One region of the Sporosarcina sp. NCCP-2331 genome, then DNA from elsewhere that is predicted to be linked to it. Evidence: predicted binding sites of a transcription regulator. Region 1 holds the regulator's gene; the other holds the start of a gene.
The links. Region 1 encodes Rex, which represses fermentation and respiration genes when NADH is low (regulators of the CRP and FNR family bind a similar motif). Its sites were predicted from a motif close to TTGTGAAATATTTCACAA; they were not measured.

Region 1 (6,017 bases):
TTGTTTTTATGCGACATACCGGACGCATCTTCCAAGTAGATCCCTTTTGTATTGATTCCTTCTTTTTCGATCGTTTCCTTCATTACCCGGATACCTGCATCCCAGCTGCCTTGGTTATATACTTTGCGTCCCATCGACTTCGCAAGGATTTCGGCATGAGAATTATTGCTGAGTTTCATAAATGGCATCATTAAGTAATACAAAGACATCGACCGGTTCGAGGCTAGCACCTGAGCATTTGCCGGAGTCTTGCTGCGGGACACTTTTGCCGTCTTGCTCAGGCTGATGCCCTGCTTTGACAGCGCGCGCATGAAGACATCCGCAGTATAGGCGCTGGGATTCGAAACCGTCACCCACTGGCGTTTGCCGTTCGAATTAACGGGCAAGTTGCCTGAAACGACAATCGTATTCGTTCCGTACTGCCGTGTCATCGAAACCGTATTGGGCTTGTTTTTCGGAACCGTGCGTGTACGGTTTACTATTTCGACGATATTCGTATGCGGCGTCAGTGTGACTGCAGCCGGTTTGCCGTTTTTCGTTGGTTTGGCTTCCACAATGGTGGTGCCTGAATCATAATCTTCATTCGGCGAGATGGTCAGCGCCGAAATCTGTGCTGCGTAGTAATGCGTTTCGTCAGATTTATAGATTCCGGGAGAAAGACGCTTTGTGTCGAACCACGTATCGTCCGCCACAATATTTCCTGTGACGGATTTGATGCCCGACTGGCGCAGTTCTTTTGCCATACGCTGCAGATCACGTTCCATTAATGTCGGATCGCCTGTTCCGCGCAAATATAAATGGCCGTTCAGCACGCCGTTTTTCACCGTTCCGTTTGTTAACACATCCGTCTCGAACGTATAGTTCTCTCCTAATACTTCAAGAGCTGTTGCAGCTGTCAGAACTTTAACATTTGACGCTGGTGTCACGCCCTGATCAGAACGATATTGATAGACTACTTTATTTGTATCTGCTTCTCTGACGACCACACTGCTCTTTGTGCCGCGCATGCGCTGGCTTGTGATCACCTGATTGATTCCTGCTTCTAAACCTTTATAGGACTGCTCTGCTGCAGCCGCTTGACCTCCTATAAAAGGAGTGTACATACTCGCCGTGACTAAAATTGCACCCAATACCCATTTACTCAGCCGTTGCCGAGTCTTTTTCGTGTTCATTGAAATACATATCCTCCCAATCTCGTTGTCTTTGCTAGTTTACCATAGGCTATCTTCCAAAAGAACCCGTCCCTGACAATTGTCATGACAAATTAAAAAAGTCCCCTTGCGTATGCAAGAGGACGGGCATTTATTGTTCATCTGTACGGTTCAGCACTTCGTCAATCTGACGCTGCTGTTCTGCTTTTGCTTCTTCGAGCAGCCGCAGACGTTCCGCTTTTTCATACTTCCGATAACCCAGACGGGAAATCACGATGCTGATCTCGTAAAGGATAAATAACGGAACTGTCACAAACAGATGCGATACGATGTCAGGAGGTGTAATGAAGGCAGCCAATACAAACAAGCCGAAATATGCGTACTTCCGCACCTTCACCAATGTTTTAGGTTCCAGCACTCCCAGACGGGACAGGAACAGGATGACGATCGGCAACTGAAAAACGAAGCCGAACGGCAATAAAATAGAAAAAAGAAACGAGAAGTATTCGTTGATGCCGATGGTCTGTTCAATATTTAATTGATCGGACAGATTAATCATAAATTTCATGATATACGGCAGCAGCACGAAATACGAAAAGCTGATTCCCCCAATAAACAGGAGAAAAGCGAAAGGAATGTACGACAGTGTAACTTTTCGTTCCAGCTCGCGAAGGCCTGGTGAGATGAACGCCCAGAACTGATACATGATGACCGGTGAAATAATGACGATCGCCAGAAACACAATGACCTTCAAATAAATCACGACCGGATCAATGACGTTAAATGCATTCAACACCACTTGTTGCGCCGGTGTATCATATTGTATGAAGTGAATGAGCGGCTTCGCGAAGAAGAAACCGGCAATCACGCCGACAATAAAGAAAACGACGATTACCATCAGCCGTTTTCGCACTTCATCTATATGTTCAATGATCGTTAAGTTTTTATCCGCCATCAGACTAACACCCTAACTTACCGCACTTCTTCTTTCTTGTCTTCGATCTTCTTTACGTCGTCATCGTCGTCAGCAAGACCTTTTGTTGCGTTTTTGAATTCACGCAATGAAGAACCGAATGCTTTACCGATTTCAGGTAACTTCTTAGGACCAAATATAAGCAATGCGATAACCGCAATAATTAACAAACTTCCAATGCCTGGAGCCATGATTGGTCACCTCCTCATAATATGTCTATTCTACACGAAAAGCCTTGTATTTGCTATTGCCGTGTCACTTTATTTGTGAATCTTTTACGTCATTTTTAATCAGGTAAATCAATGTCTGCAGCTCACCGGAAAGATCGATGCTCTGGATGCGGATGGTGTCCGGCACCGCCAGCCGCTCGGGAGTGAAATTCAATATCCCTTTCACGCCGGTCTGCGCGAGACGGTCGGTCAGTTCCTGCGCCACTCTCTTCGGTACAGTCAGAATCACCATTTCAATCCCGAGCTCCTGAATTTTCTCTTCCAGCCGTTCAGGCGGATAAATAGGGATATGATTCTTTTCTTCCCCTTCGTACGGTGCCTTCGGATCAAATGCCACTACAATTTTTGTGTTATGAATCTTTTGGAAATTATACTTCAGAAATGCATTCCCGAGACTCCCCACCCCGATCAGCGCAACATTGGCGCCTTCATCCTGATCAAGTGTCTCACGGAAGAACTGCAGTAATGAATCGACATCGTAACCGTAACCTTTACGCCCGAGTGCGCCAAAATGTGAAAAGTCTCTGCGGATTGTTGCCGCATCGATTTTCATGGCTTCACTTAATTCGCTCGATGAAATGCGCTGTACTCCAGCGTCTGCGTAGTTTCGTAAAAATCTATAGTATAAAGGCAATCGTTTCGTCGTTGCCTGCGGAATTCTATGTTTACCCACTGCTTTTTTTACCCCCAGTGTTGCTCCTTGACACCTCTTCAGAAAGAGGTTAGAGCACTTTTTATCGTACAGGAGAACACGGTCATTGTAAAGCCGATTATTGCATGGTACCGTGGATTCCATTAAACTTAAAAGAGAATAGAGGTGTGGGGCTTGATTATTTTACAAGTGAATGGATTGACCAAGTCTTTTTCAGGCACGGATTTGCTGGAAAACGTGCGTCTTGAGGTACAGCATCGGGACCGCGTAGCACTGGTCGGACGAAATGGTGCCGGAAAATCGACATTATTGAAAATCATAGCAGGAGAACTGAATGCCGATGAAGGCGATATTATCATTCCGAAAGGTGTGCAGGTCGGATATTTGGAGCAGCACAGCGGAATTAATTCGGAACTGACGATTTGGGATGAAGTGATGACCGTGTTTATCCCATTACGGCAAATGGAAGCACGTCTGCGTTCTCTCGAGCAGCAAATGGCCGATCCTGCTGTCTATGAGGACACGGACAGCTATACACGTGTGATGACGGAATATGATGAACTGCAGGTGTCGTTTAAGGAAGCGGGAGGTTATCAGTTTGAGGCGGATGCCCGTTCTGTTCTTCACGGCATGCGGTTTTATCCAGAGGACTTTGAAAAACCTGTTCATCTTCTGTCGGGCGGTCAAAAAACCCGTCTTGCACTGGCGAGAATGCTGCTGAGCAAGCCTGATCTTCTGATACTCGATGAGCCGACGAACCATTTGGACATCGAGACACTGAACTGGCTGGAGCGTTATTTGTCAGCTTACGAGGGAGCTATATTGATCGTTTCACATGACCGTTATTTCCTGGACAAAGTGGTGAATACGGTTTATGAAGTGTCCCGGCGCAAAGTGACAAGGTACAGCGGCAACTACAGTGCGTACCTGGATGAAAAAGCGAAGAATTATGAACGTGATCAAAAGATGTTCGAACAAGAGAAGGATGAACGGGCAAAGCTCGAGGAATTCATTCAGAAGAATATTGCACGGGCTTCGACTTCTAAAATGGCAAAGAGCCGGCGCAAGCAATTGGAGCGCCGGGACTGGATGGATTCTCCTGACGGCGATGAGAAGTCCGCCAATTTCTCATTTTCATTGGACCGGCCGAGCGGCAATGATGTGCTGTCCCTCGATGATGTGAAGATTGGATACGCAGAAAAACCTGTGTCACAGAACATTGCATTGCGTGTCTATAAAGGAGACCGGGTCGCTTTCGTCGGACCGAACGGCGTTGGTAAATCGACTCTCTTGAAAACGATCGTCAAGCGCAATGAGCTGCTTGGCGGAGAGATTCGCTACGGCACCAACGTGCAATTTGGTTATTATGACCAAAACCAGGCAACGTTAATCGGCTCAGGCACTGTTCTTCAGGAAATCTGGGATGACTGGCCTATGATGAATGAAAAGGATATTCGCTCCCTGCTTGGACGCTTCCTGTTTACGGGGGATGATATCGGGAAACTCGTCACTTCTCTTTCAGGCGGAGAAAAAGCACGGCTTTCATTGGCCCGGCTCATGCTCGAGAAATCCAACACACTGATTTTGGACGAGCCGACGAATCACTTGGACCTGGACAGCAAGGAAATCCTTGAAAATGCGCTGGACGACTTCCCGGGCACTATCCTTTTTGTATCGCACGACCGCTACTTTATCAACCGGCTCGCGACGAAAGTCATCGAACTGAGCGAAGACGGCGCAGTCGAATACTTAGGCGACTATGACTACTATATTGAAAAGAAAATCGAAATGGCAGAAATTGCAGCTGCGACAATGGTAGAACAGCGGGCCAAGGAACCGGCTGTTAAAAAGGAAGTTGCCGGCAAGGAGTTTCAGCGGCAGGAACGCAGACTGACGCGGGCCATCGCTGAAATTGAGAAGAAACTCGAGCAGTTTGATACAGAAATGAGCAAGTTGCAGGAACAGCTGCTTGATCCCAATCTTGCCAATGACCATGTGCAGCTAATGGATATACAGAAGCAAATCGATGCAATCCAGGCAGAACATGATCTGCAGGAAGAAGAATGGCTGACATTGCAGGAAGAAATCGAAAATTTATAAAGTCGGGGCTGTCGATGAAAGTTCATTTATGAATTTCTGTCGGCAGCTTTTACTTTTCTCTGAAAAGGTCAAAGCATGCGTTCTGCCGAGAATCTTTTTAGACCGCCATAATCCCCCTAAGTAACTCTATTCATCTGAAAGTCTCCTACAAATTCCGCTTCAATTCTCCACAATCTTTTCCACAGATGAAATCGCGTTTTAAACATATATGCACATAGTTATAAACATTATCCACAGTTTGTCTATAAAAAATCCACAAAGTTATACAAAAATTAAAGGGGCAGTTAGCGCATCTTTTGAAACTTACCCACATCTTATCCACGGAATGTGCATAAGTACGAATGTTCTCTATTGACAAACGCAAAATTGCACAACAAAAAAACACACATTTTGCTGAATTTTAGCAAAATGTGTGTAACTATCACTTATTCCAAGAAATCAGGTCCATTCCAGGCCGTCCATTCATCGCAGAATCACTTCGCACTCCACTTTTCCACATTTCATAGCCAGCTGCAGCAATCATCGCAGCATTATCTGTGCATAACGCAATGGCAGGTACGTAGAATGGAATATTCTCTTTCTCAAGTGCTTCTGTCAGTGAGCTTCGCAAACCTTTATTGGCTGCCACCCCGCCTGCTGCAATCACTTGTTTTACCCCAAATTCTCTTGCCGCTCTGACGGTTTTCGCGGTAAGAACCTCAACAACGCTTTCCTGAAAACCCGCCGCGACATGATGCGGATTGATTTCGCCGCCTTTTTGTTCAATATTATGCTTATAATTAATAACCGCAGACTTTAAGCCGCTGAAACTGAAGTCATAGGAATCTGCCTCCAGCCAAGCGCGCGGGAACTCTATACTTCCGTCACTCTCCGAAGCCAGTCGATCCACATGCGGTCCGCCCGGATACTGA
Region 2 (6,017 bases), on a different contig from region 1:
ATATGCTGATTTTAATGGACCATCTGAAGTGTGCTTCATTCGAACTGCCATTCAGTTCGACGGAGACGTACGGTGAATTTGAAGTGCAGGACTTGCTGGCATTTCTCCAGAGCGAAGGCGTACTGCTGCAAACTTCGGATAAATGGCACTGGATGACGGACCGTTTCCCCGCAGGAGAGATCAGCCTGCGTTCGGCATCTCAGGAAAATGTCATCATCATCGATCAGACATTCCCGAAAGAAACCCGTGTCATTGGAGAAATGGACCGCTTCAGTGCCATGACCTTGCTGCACGAAGAAGCGATTTATCTGCATCAAGGAACGCAATATCAGGTCGAGAAACTGGATTGGGAAGAGAAAAAAGCCTACGTCACAGTAGTGGACGTTGACTATTTCACCGATGCCAATCTCGCAGTGGAATTGAAAGTAATCAGTGAAGATAAGAAAATGGACGAAGAAGAACGTTCATGGGCATACGGCGATTTGGCAGTGCTTGCGATCCCGACGATATTTAAGAAGATTAAATTCGACACCCACGACAATATTGGATCAGGCCCGATATCACTGCCTGCAGAAGAACTGCATACATCAGGCACCTGGATGGCATTCGATGTACCGGAAGGATGGGACAAAGCCGTCCTGACAGACGCCATGAGTGCGGCCGCTTATACGATTCAGTCACTGATCCCGCTGTTCATCAAATGCGACCGCAGTGATATCCATGTCGTGCCACAGGTGAAAGCCATCCACACACATAAGCCGACATTTTTCATCTATGACAGCTACCCCGGCGGAATCGGTCTGAGCGAAAAAATTTACGGCAGCTGGAACGAGCTGCTGACGATGGCGGCGGAACATGTGGCCGAGTGCCGCTGTGAGTACGGATGCCCGGTTTGTATTGGTGCGCAGGAAGCAGGGCAGACGGAGAATAAGTCGAATGCCGAGCAGTTGTTAAGGGATTTGGCGGGTTAATGGCGAAAGTTTTAAAAATTGCTTACATCTAAATTAATATAAAAAAAGACTGCATACTCAAAATCAGAGTACTGCAGTCTTTTCTGGTTTAACTTCAATAACAGGGGGACGATCATCACATTGCTTTCTGTACTCGCTCAAACAGCACATTGTTTTCCAAATGAACATGAGTGAAAGTGTCTTTTTCGAACTCCTCGAGGCGTGCGTAGACGAGACGGTACGTTCCGCAGGCTTCTTTTGGAGGTGTAAAGTTATTTGTGATTTCTCTCAGTTCATGGAGAAGCCGTCCTGCATTGTCGTGTTCAGTTTCAAGCTCCGTGACATGCGGTTTCAGCTGCTCCTTCAATTCAGCTGTGGGATTTTCCAAAAACTCAAGAATAAGCGGAAAAACGTTTTGATCTTCATTGTCTGTATGATCGATCAGCTCCGCACGCAGTAATTTAAAGATTTCCTGGATGCGCAGCAGGTGGGGCTGTGTGTCTCCGTGAACGCGCGCGACTTTTGTGACATAGGGGGCAAGCAGCGGCAATTCTTCACGCAGTCCGGCATGATATTTTTCTTGAATATATGCGACTAGTGTTTTATCACCAAAGTCTGAAGGTTCCATTTGCTGATGCAATTCTTTTTTCTTTTCGATTTCATGCACATCTGTTAAGACATTGTGAGGATCCAGCTCGCGTTGTTCGGCTGCTTCCTTTAGTGATATTTTTCCGCCGCAGCAGTAATCGATGCGAAGGTTTCGAAACAGGTCGGCGCTTTGAGGTAACATCGTGACAATTTCAGAGACATTGAGGTCGAGCGTTATTTGTGACATATGAACTCCTCCTATGAATGTAATTGATAACTATTCTCACATCTATCATACTGAATCTTTAGTGAGTGGGATAGTAGGGAAATGCCTAATTCATGCACGAAACGGCTATATAGCTGCCCGAGTTTTTTAATAGGATACATAGGCTGTTGGAAAGATGAATAACCTCCTCAGACTTGTGCCAATTATCACAACACTGTCTTGACATCATTCGGCTCTCTAACTATACTTAGGGAGATTATGAGATGATAGCATCTAAGTTTATTACGTTACTATTTTGAGGAGGCAGAAGTAGATGAAAAATAAAAATGTACGCAGGTTCGGTTCTACATTCGCAGTTGCTGGTGCAGTTGTATTAGCCGGCGCATCGGTCGGTGCGGCAGAGCAGTGGTATGCTGACGTTGCAAAGGACAATACGCATTACGAAGGGATCAAGGCTCTGACGGAACAGGGGATTATCCGTGGTTATTCCGAAAATCAGTTTAAGCCCGGTAATTCAATTGAACGCCGCCATGCAGCGCTAATTCTCGCAAAAATGGGTGATTTCCAAGAGCCGTCAAATGTGGCTGACGTCTTAAAACAGTATAAAGATATTACAGCCAACAGTTTTTATGCGAAAGAAATGGCAACGCTTACACATGCGAAAGTATTTAAAGGGGATGAAAAAGGAAACTTTAATCCTACTCAGGCCCTGACACGCCAGCAAATGGCATCTGTACTGGTAAATGCATTGAATCTTGAAAAATACGATAACGGCGAGAAAGTGAATGTTAACTTATCGAATGTAGGCGAGTCGCATAAAAAAGGCGTACAAATTTTAGCAAACCTAGGTTTGACTGATCAGTTGACTGATTATAGACCTAATGAGCCTGTGACACGCGGGGCATTTGCATCGTTCATTCACCGCGCGAATCAGCTGGTGAAGCCTGAACAGCCTGAACAGCCGGAGCAGCCTGAAAAACCTGGTGAGGCTGACTTTACATTATCATTGATGCATATGAATGATTCACACGCGCGCGTTGCGGAAATGCCTAAAGCGATTACGGCAATTAAAGAAATCCGCAAAGAGAAACCGGAAGCCCTGCTTCTTCACGGCGGCGACGCATTCTCCGGAACCCTTTATTTCACTGAGTTTGAAGGACAAGCTGATATGGAACTCATGAATTTGATGGGTCTTGATGCGATGGTCTTCGGTAATCATGAATTTGATTTAGGCGACAGCGAAAATGGTCATCAGGCACTGGCAAACTTTGTGAAAGGCGCCAACTTCCCTGTGCTTGGAACAAATATCGATTTCTCTGCAGATCCCATCATGAAAGATATTGTAAGTGAGACGGAATTTACAAGTACTCCTGCATTGGGAGAAATTCATAAAGGGCTTATTAAAGAAGTAAACGGAGAGAAAGTAGGAATCTTCGGATTGACTACGGAAAGCGCAGAATTCGTCTCCAGTCCAAAAGCAGTTAAGTTTTTAGATTACAAAGAGTCGGCTGAAAAAGCAGTAGCTTACTTTGAAAGCCAGGGAGTCAATAAAATTATTTCCCTTAATCACATTGGTTTCGACAGTGATCCATCTGTAGGTAATGATTTGCTGTTAGCAGAATCAGTGGAGGGTATTGATATTATCGTAGGCGGACATTCGCACACGAAACTAGATAAACCAGTAGTCGTCGATAAAAAAGCAAACGGAGAAAAGAAAGATCCTACGATTATTGTGCAGGCTGACCAATATCTGACTCATTTGGGTACATTAGATGTAGAGTTTGATGATAAAGGTGTGATTACAGGCTATGCCGGTGAATTAATCAAATTGAGCGACAAGGCGGAAGATCCGGAAGCGGCAGAATCGCTTAAAAAGTTCTCGGGTAAAATCGAAGAAACGTTCGGGCAGGAATTTGGAGCAAATCTGACGGTTGATTTGCCGAACCCGAGACACCGCGGGGAAGATAATCCGGGACCGAGCGTGCGTGCCAATGAAACAGCACTGGGCAATCTGATTACTGACGGAATGCTGGCAAAGGCAAAAGAATATGATCCGAAAACAGTAATTGCTCTTCAAAACGGCGGCGGAATTCGTAATCATATAGATAAAGGACCTGTCACGATTGGTGAAGTAATGGAAGTACTGCCATTCGGAAATACGTTATCTCTCGTTACGCTGACAGGCGCTGAAATTAAAAACACGCTGGAGCACAGTGTGAGGAATGCTCCGAATGAAGAGGGCGGATTCCTGCATATGTCCGGTATGAAGATGACATTTGACAGTAGTCAAGAAGTTGGCGATCGTGTGCAGTCCATGCAAGTGAAAGTCAACGGTGAATACGTTGATATCGACATGGATAAAGAATATGTAATTACGACAAATGCCTTTACTGCAAGAGGCGGCGACGGATTTAAAGTTCTCGGCGATGCATATGAAAAAGGCCGTGTAACGGATCTGGGATTAGATGATTGGGTGAATTTGCGTGATCATATGAAAAATTTGGGGACAGTTTCACCTGAAATTGAAGGCCGAATTGTTGATGTAAAGAAATAAGAAATGAAAAAAGTCTTCTGACCTGAATTTTATTGGTCAGAAGACTTTTTGTGATGGTAAATTTTGCATTCAAGTCTTATTGCGGATTGCGAACAAGTATTGAGCATTGGTCCCGATCAATATCATGCCGATAATGAAAATAGAAAACAGCTGGGAATCACCTGTCACTGCTGAATAAATAATGAGAAGCAGCAAAGTCAGAATTAATATGAGATTCATTGTGTTAAATGCAAGGTAAAGTCCCTCCAGCATAACATGGCGTTCACCTTCATCTGAGACGGCCAGCAGTTTTTGAGAATAATTCTTTGCTGACACATCCGGAAGTTCACGGTCGGGGTAGAGGGAATTGACAATGCTGGAAAGAGTGATAGAAAGAATGAAAGTCAGCGCTCCGATAATAATCGACGAGATCATCAGCCAGGACGGTTGATCTGTAATAATCGCAACTGCAATTGCTGAGATTCCGACAGCCATGGCGGCAGTGACAATCAGAGAGGTGTCACTGAACCGTTTATATTGCCAGACATCCCTTTCATCCTCTTTTTCTCCTGTCAAATGAAGTTTCGATTTTTTCTTCATCTGTACAATACTGACTGCTGCTGCAATTAGTAATACGGCAGTAATGGCCAGAAGTGCAATATTCGTTTCAAAAGCCACAGGTGCAAATTCCAATTTAATGTCTGCAGTCAAAACGGCATACATTCCAAAAAAACCAACTGCTCCGCCAATCAGCATCCAAATAATTGTCTTCATTATAATTCCTCCTTATCGAAAATAAAGATTTCCTCTATTGCTTCGTTAAAGATCGCCGCAATTCTTACAGCAATCAGCAAAGACGGAATAAATTCTTCTCGCTCGATTAAGCTAATTGTCTGTCGTGATACTTTTGCGCGTTTTGCGAGCTCTGTCTGATTAAGCCCGTAACGCGCACGCAATTCTTTGAGTCTTGTTCTCAACAGCCCCACCTCTTCATTAAATTGTAACTTAACTATAACAATTTGACAAGTGTAGTTGTCAAATTGACTAATTTACATGTCGGAATATGGTTTAAAAATTAAACGTGTGGTAGTGAAATCTTTGGACAAAAAAGGAATGCACTTTGGCATTCCTTTTTCTCATCCATATGTTTTCTGATGCGCTTTCTTCCGCTTCAGATAATCATCATCTTTTCGAATAGTATCCCAGTATACCTTGAAGATTTCAGCGGACTTTGCTTTCTCGGGATCGATCACGCGCTCTTTCACTGTGCCGTCTTCATTATACTTTCTTCCGCTTTTATGATTGGCATAACGCCGGGCACGTGTATAGCCCATCTGGATAAACTTCCTCGCCATATCCATGCCAATGAAATCATCTTCTTTACGGTAATTTTCAAATAGCTCATAGATTTTCTCGGCAGAATCTTTTGCGATATCTGGTGTTCTGAAACGCCAATGCGGTAAGATTTCGCTTTTATAAGGTTCTACCAGCAGGACACCCTGCTCGCCTTTGCCGACTTTATATAGTTCAGGCTGCTTGCGAAGATCCAAGTTTGGATAATCGAGTTCATAATCAAACGCCATCCCGTTCACTTCCTTTTACCATTACGTACCCCGGCGCACAGCTATGAAAACGCTTCATTTCCCAAGAAATAGTCTTCCAAAGTCAGACAAGTCCAAATGTGCTCGCAATCTGCTGAACTATAGTATAATTCATACAA

Region 2: ric (iron-sulfur cluster repair di-iron protein) is a predicted target of Rex. The motif match lies at 1,959-1,976, and genes of this name have one in related genera.

The regions. Positions count from the first base shown of each region.
Region 1 is NZ_BRCD01000018.1:2,695-8,711, reverse strand. It holds gene dacB (D-alanyl-D-alanine carboxypeptidase/D-alanyl-D-alanine endopeptidase) at 1-1,172, opposite strand, end outside; gene tatC (twin-arginine translocase subunit TatC) at 1,303-2,106, opposite strand; gene NCCP2331_RS11345 (twin-arginine translocase TatA/TatE family subunit) at 2,124-2,315, opposite strand; gene NCCP2331_RS11340 (redox-sensing transcriptional repressor Rex) at 2,380-3,027, opposite strand; gene NCCP2331_RS11335 (ABC-F family ATP-binding cassette domain-containing protein) at 3,181-5,106, shown strand; gene tsaD (tRNA (adenosine(37)-N6)-threonylcarbamoyltransferase complex transferase subunit TsaD) at 5,528-6,017, opposite strand, start outside.
Region 2 is NZ_BRCD01000037.1:5,499-11,515, reverse strand. It holds gene NCCP2331_RS16470 (DEAD/DEAH box helicase) at 1-971, shown strand, start outside; gene ric (iron-sulfur cluster repair di-iron protein) at 1,087-1,785, opposite strand; gene NCCP2331_RS16460 (5'-nucleotidase C-terminal domain-containing protein) at 2,078-4,318, shown strand; gene NCCP2331_RS16455 (DUF3169 family protein) at 4,388-5,071, opposite strand; gene NCCP2331_RS16450 (helix-turn-helix transcriptional regulator) at 5,071-5,274, opposite strand; gene NCCP2331_RS16445 (DUF4385 domain-containing protein) at 5,434-5,880, opposite strand.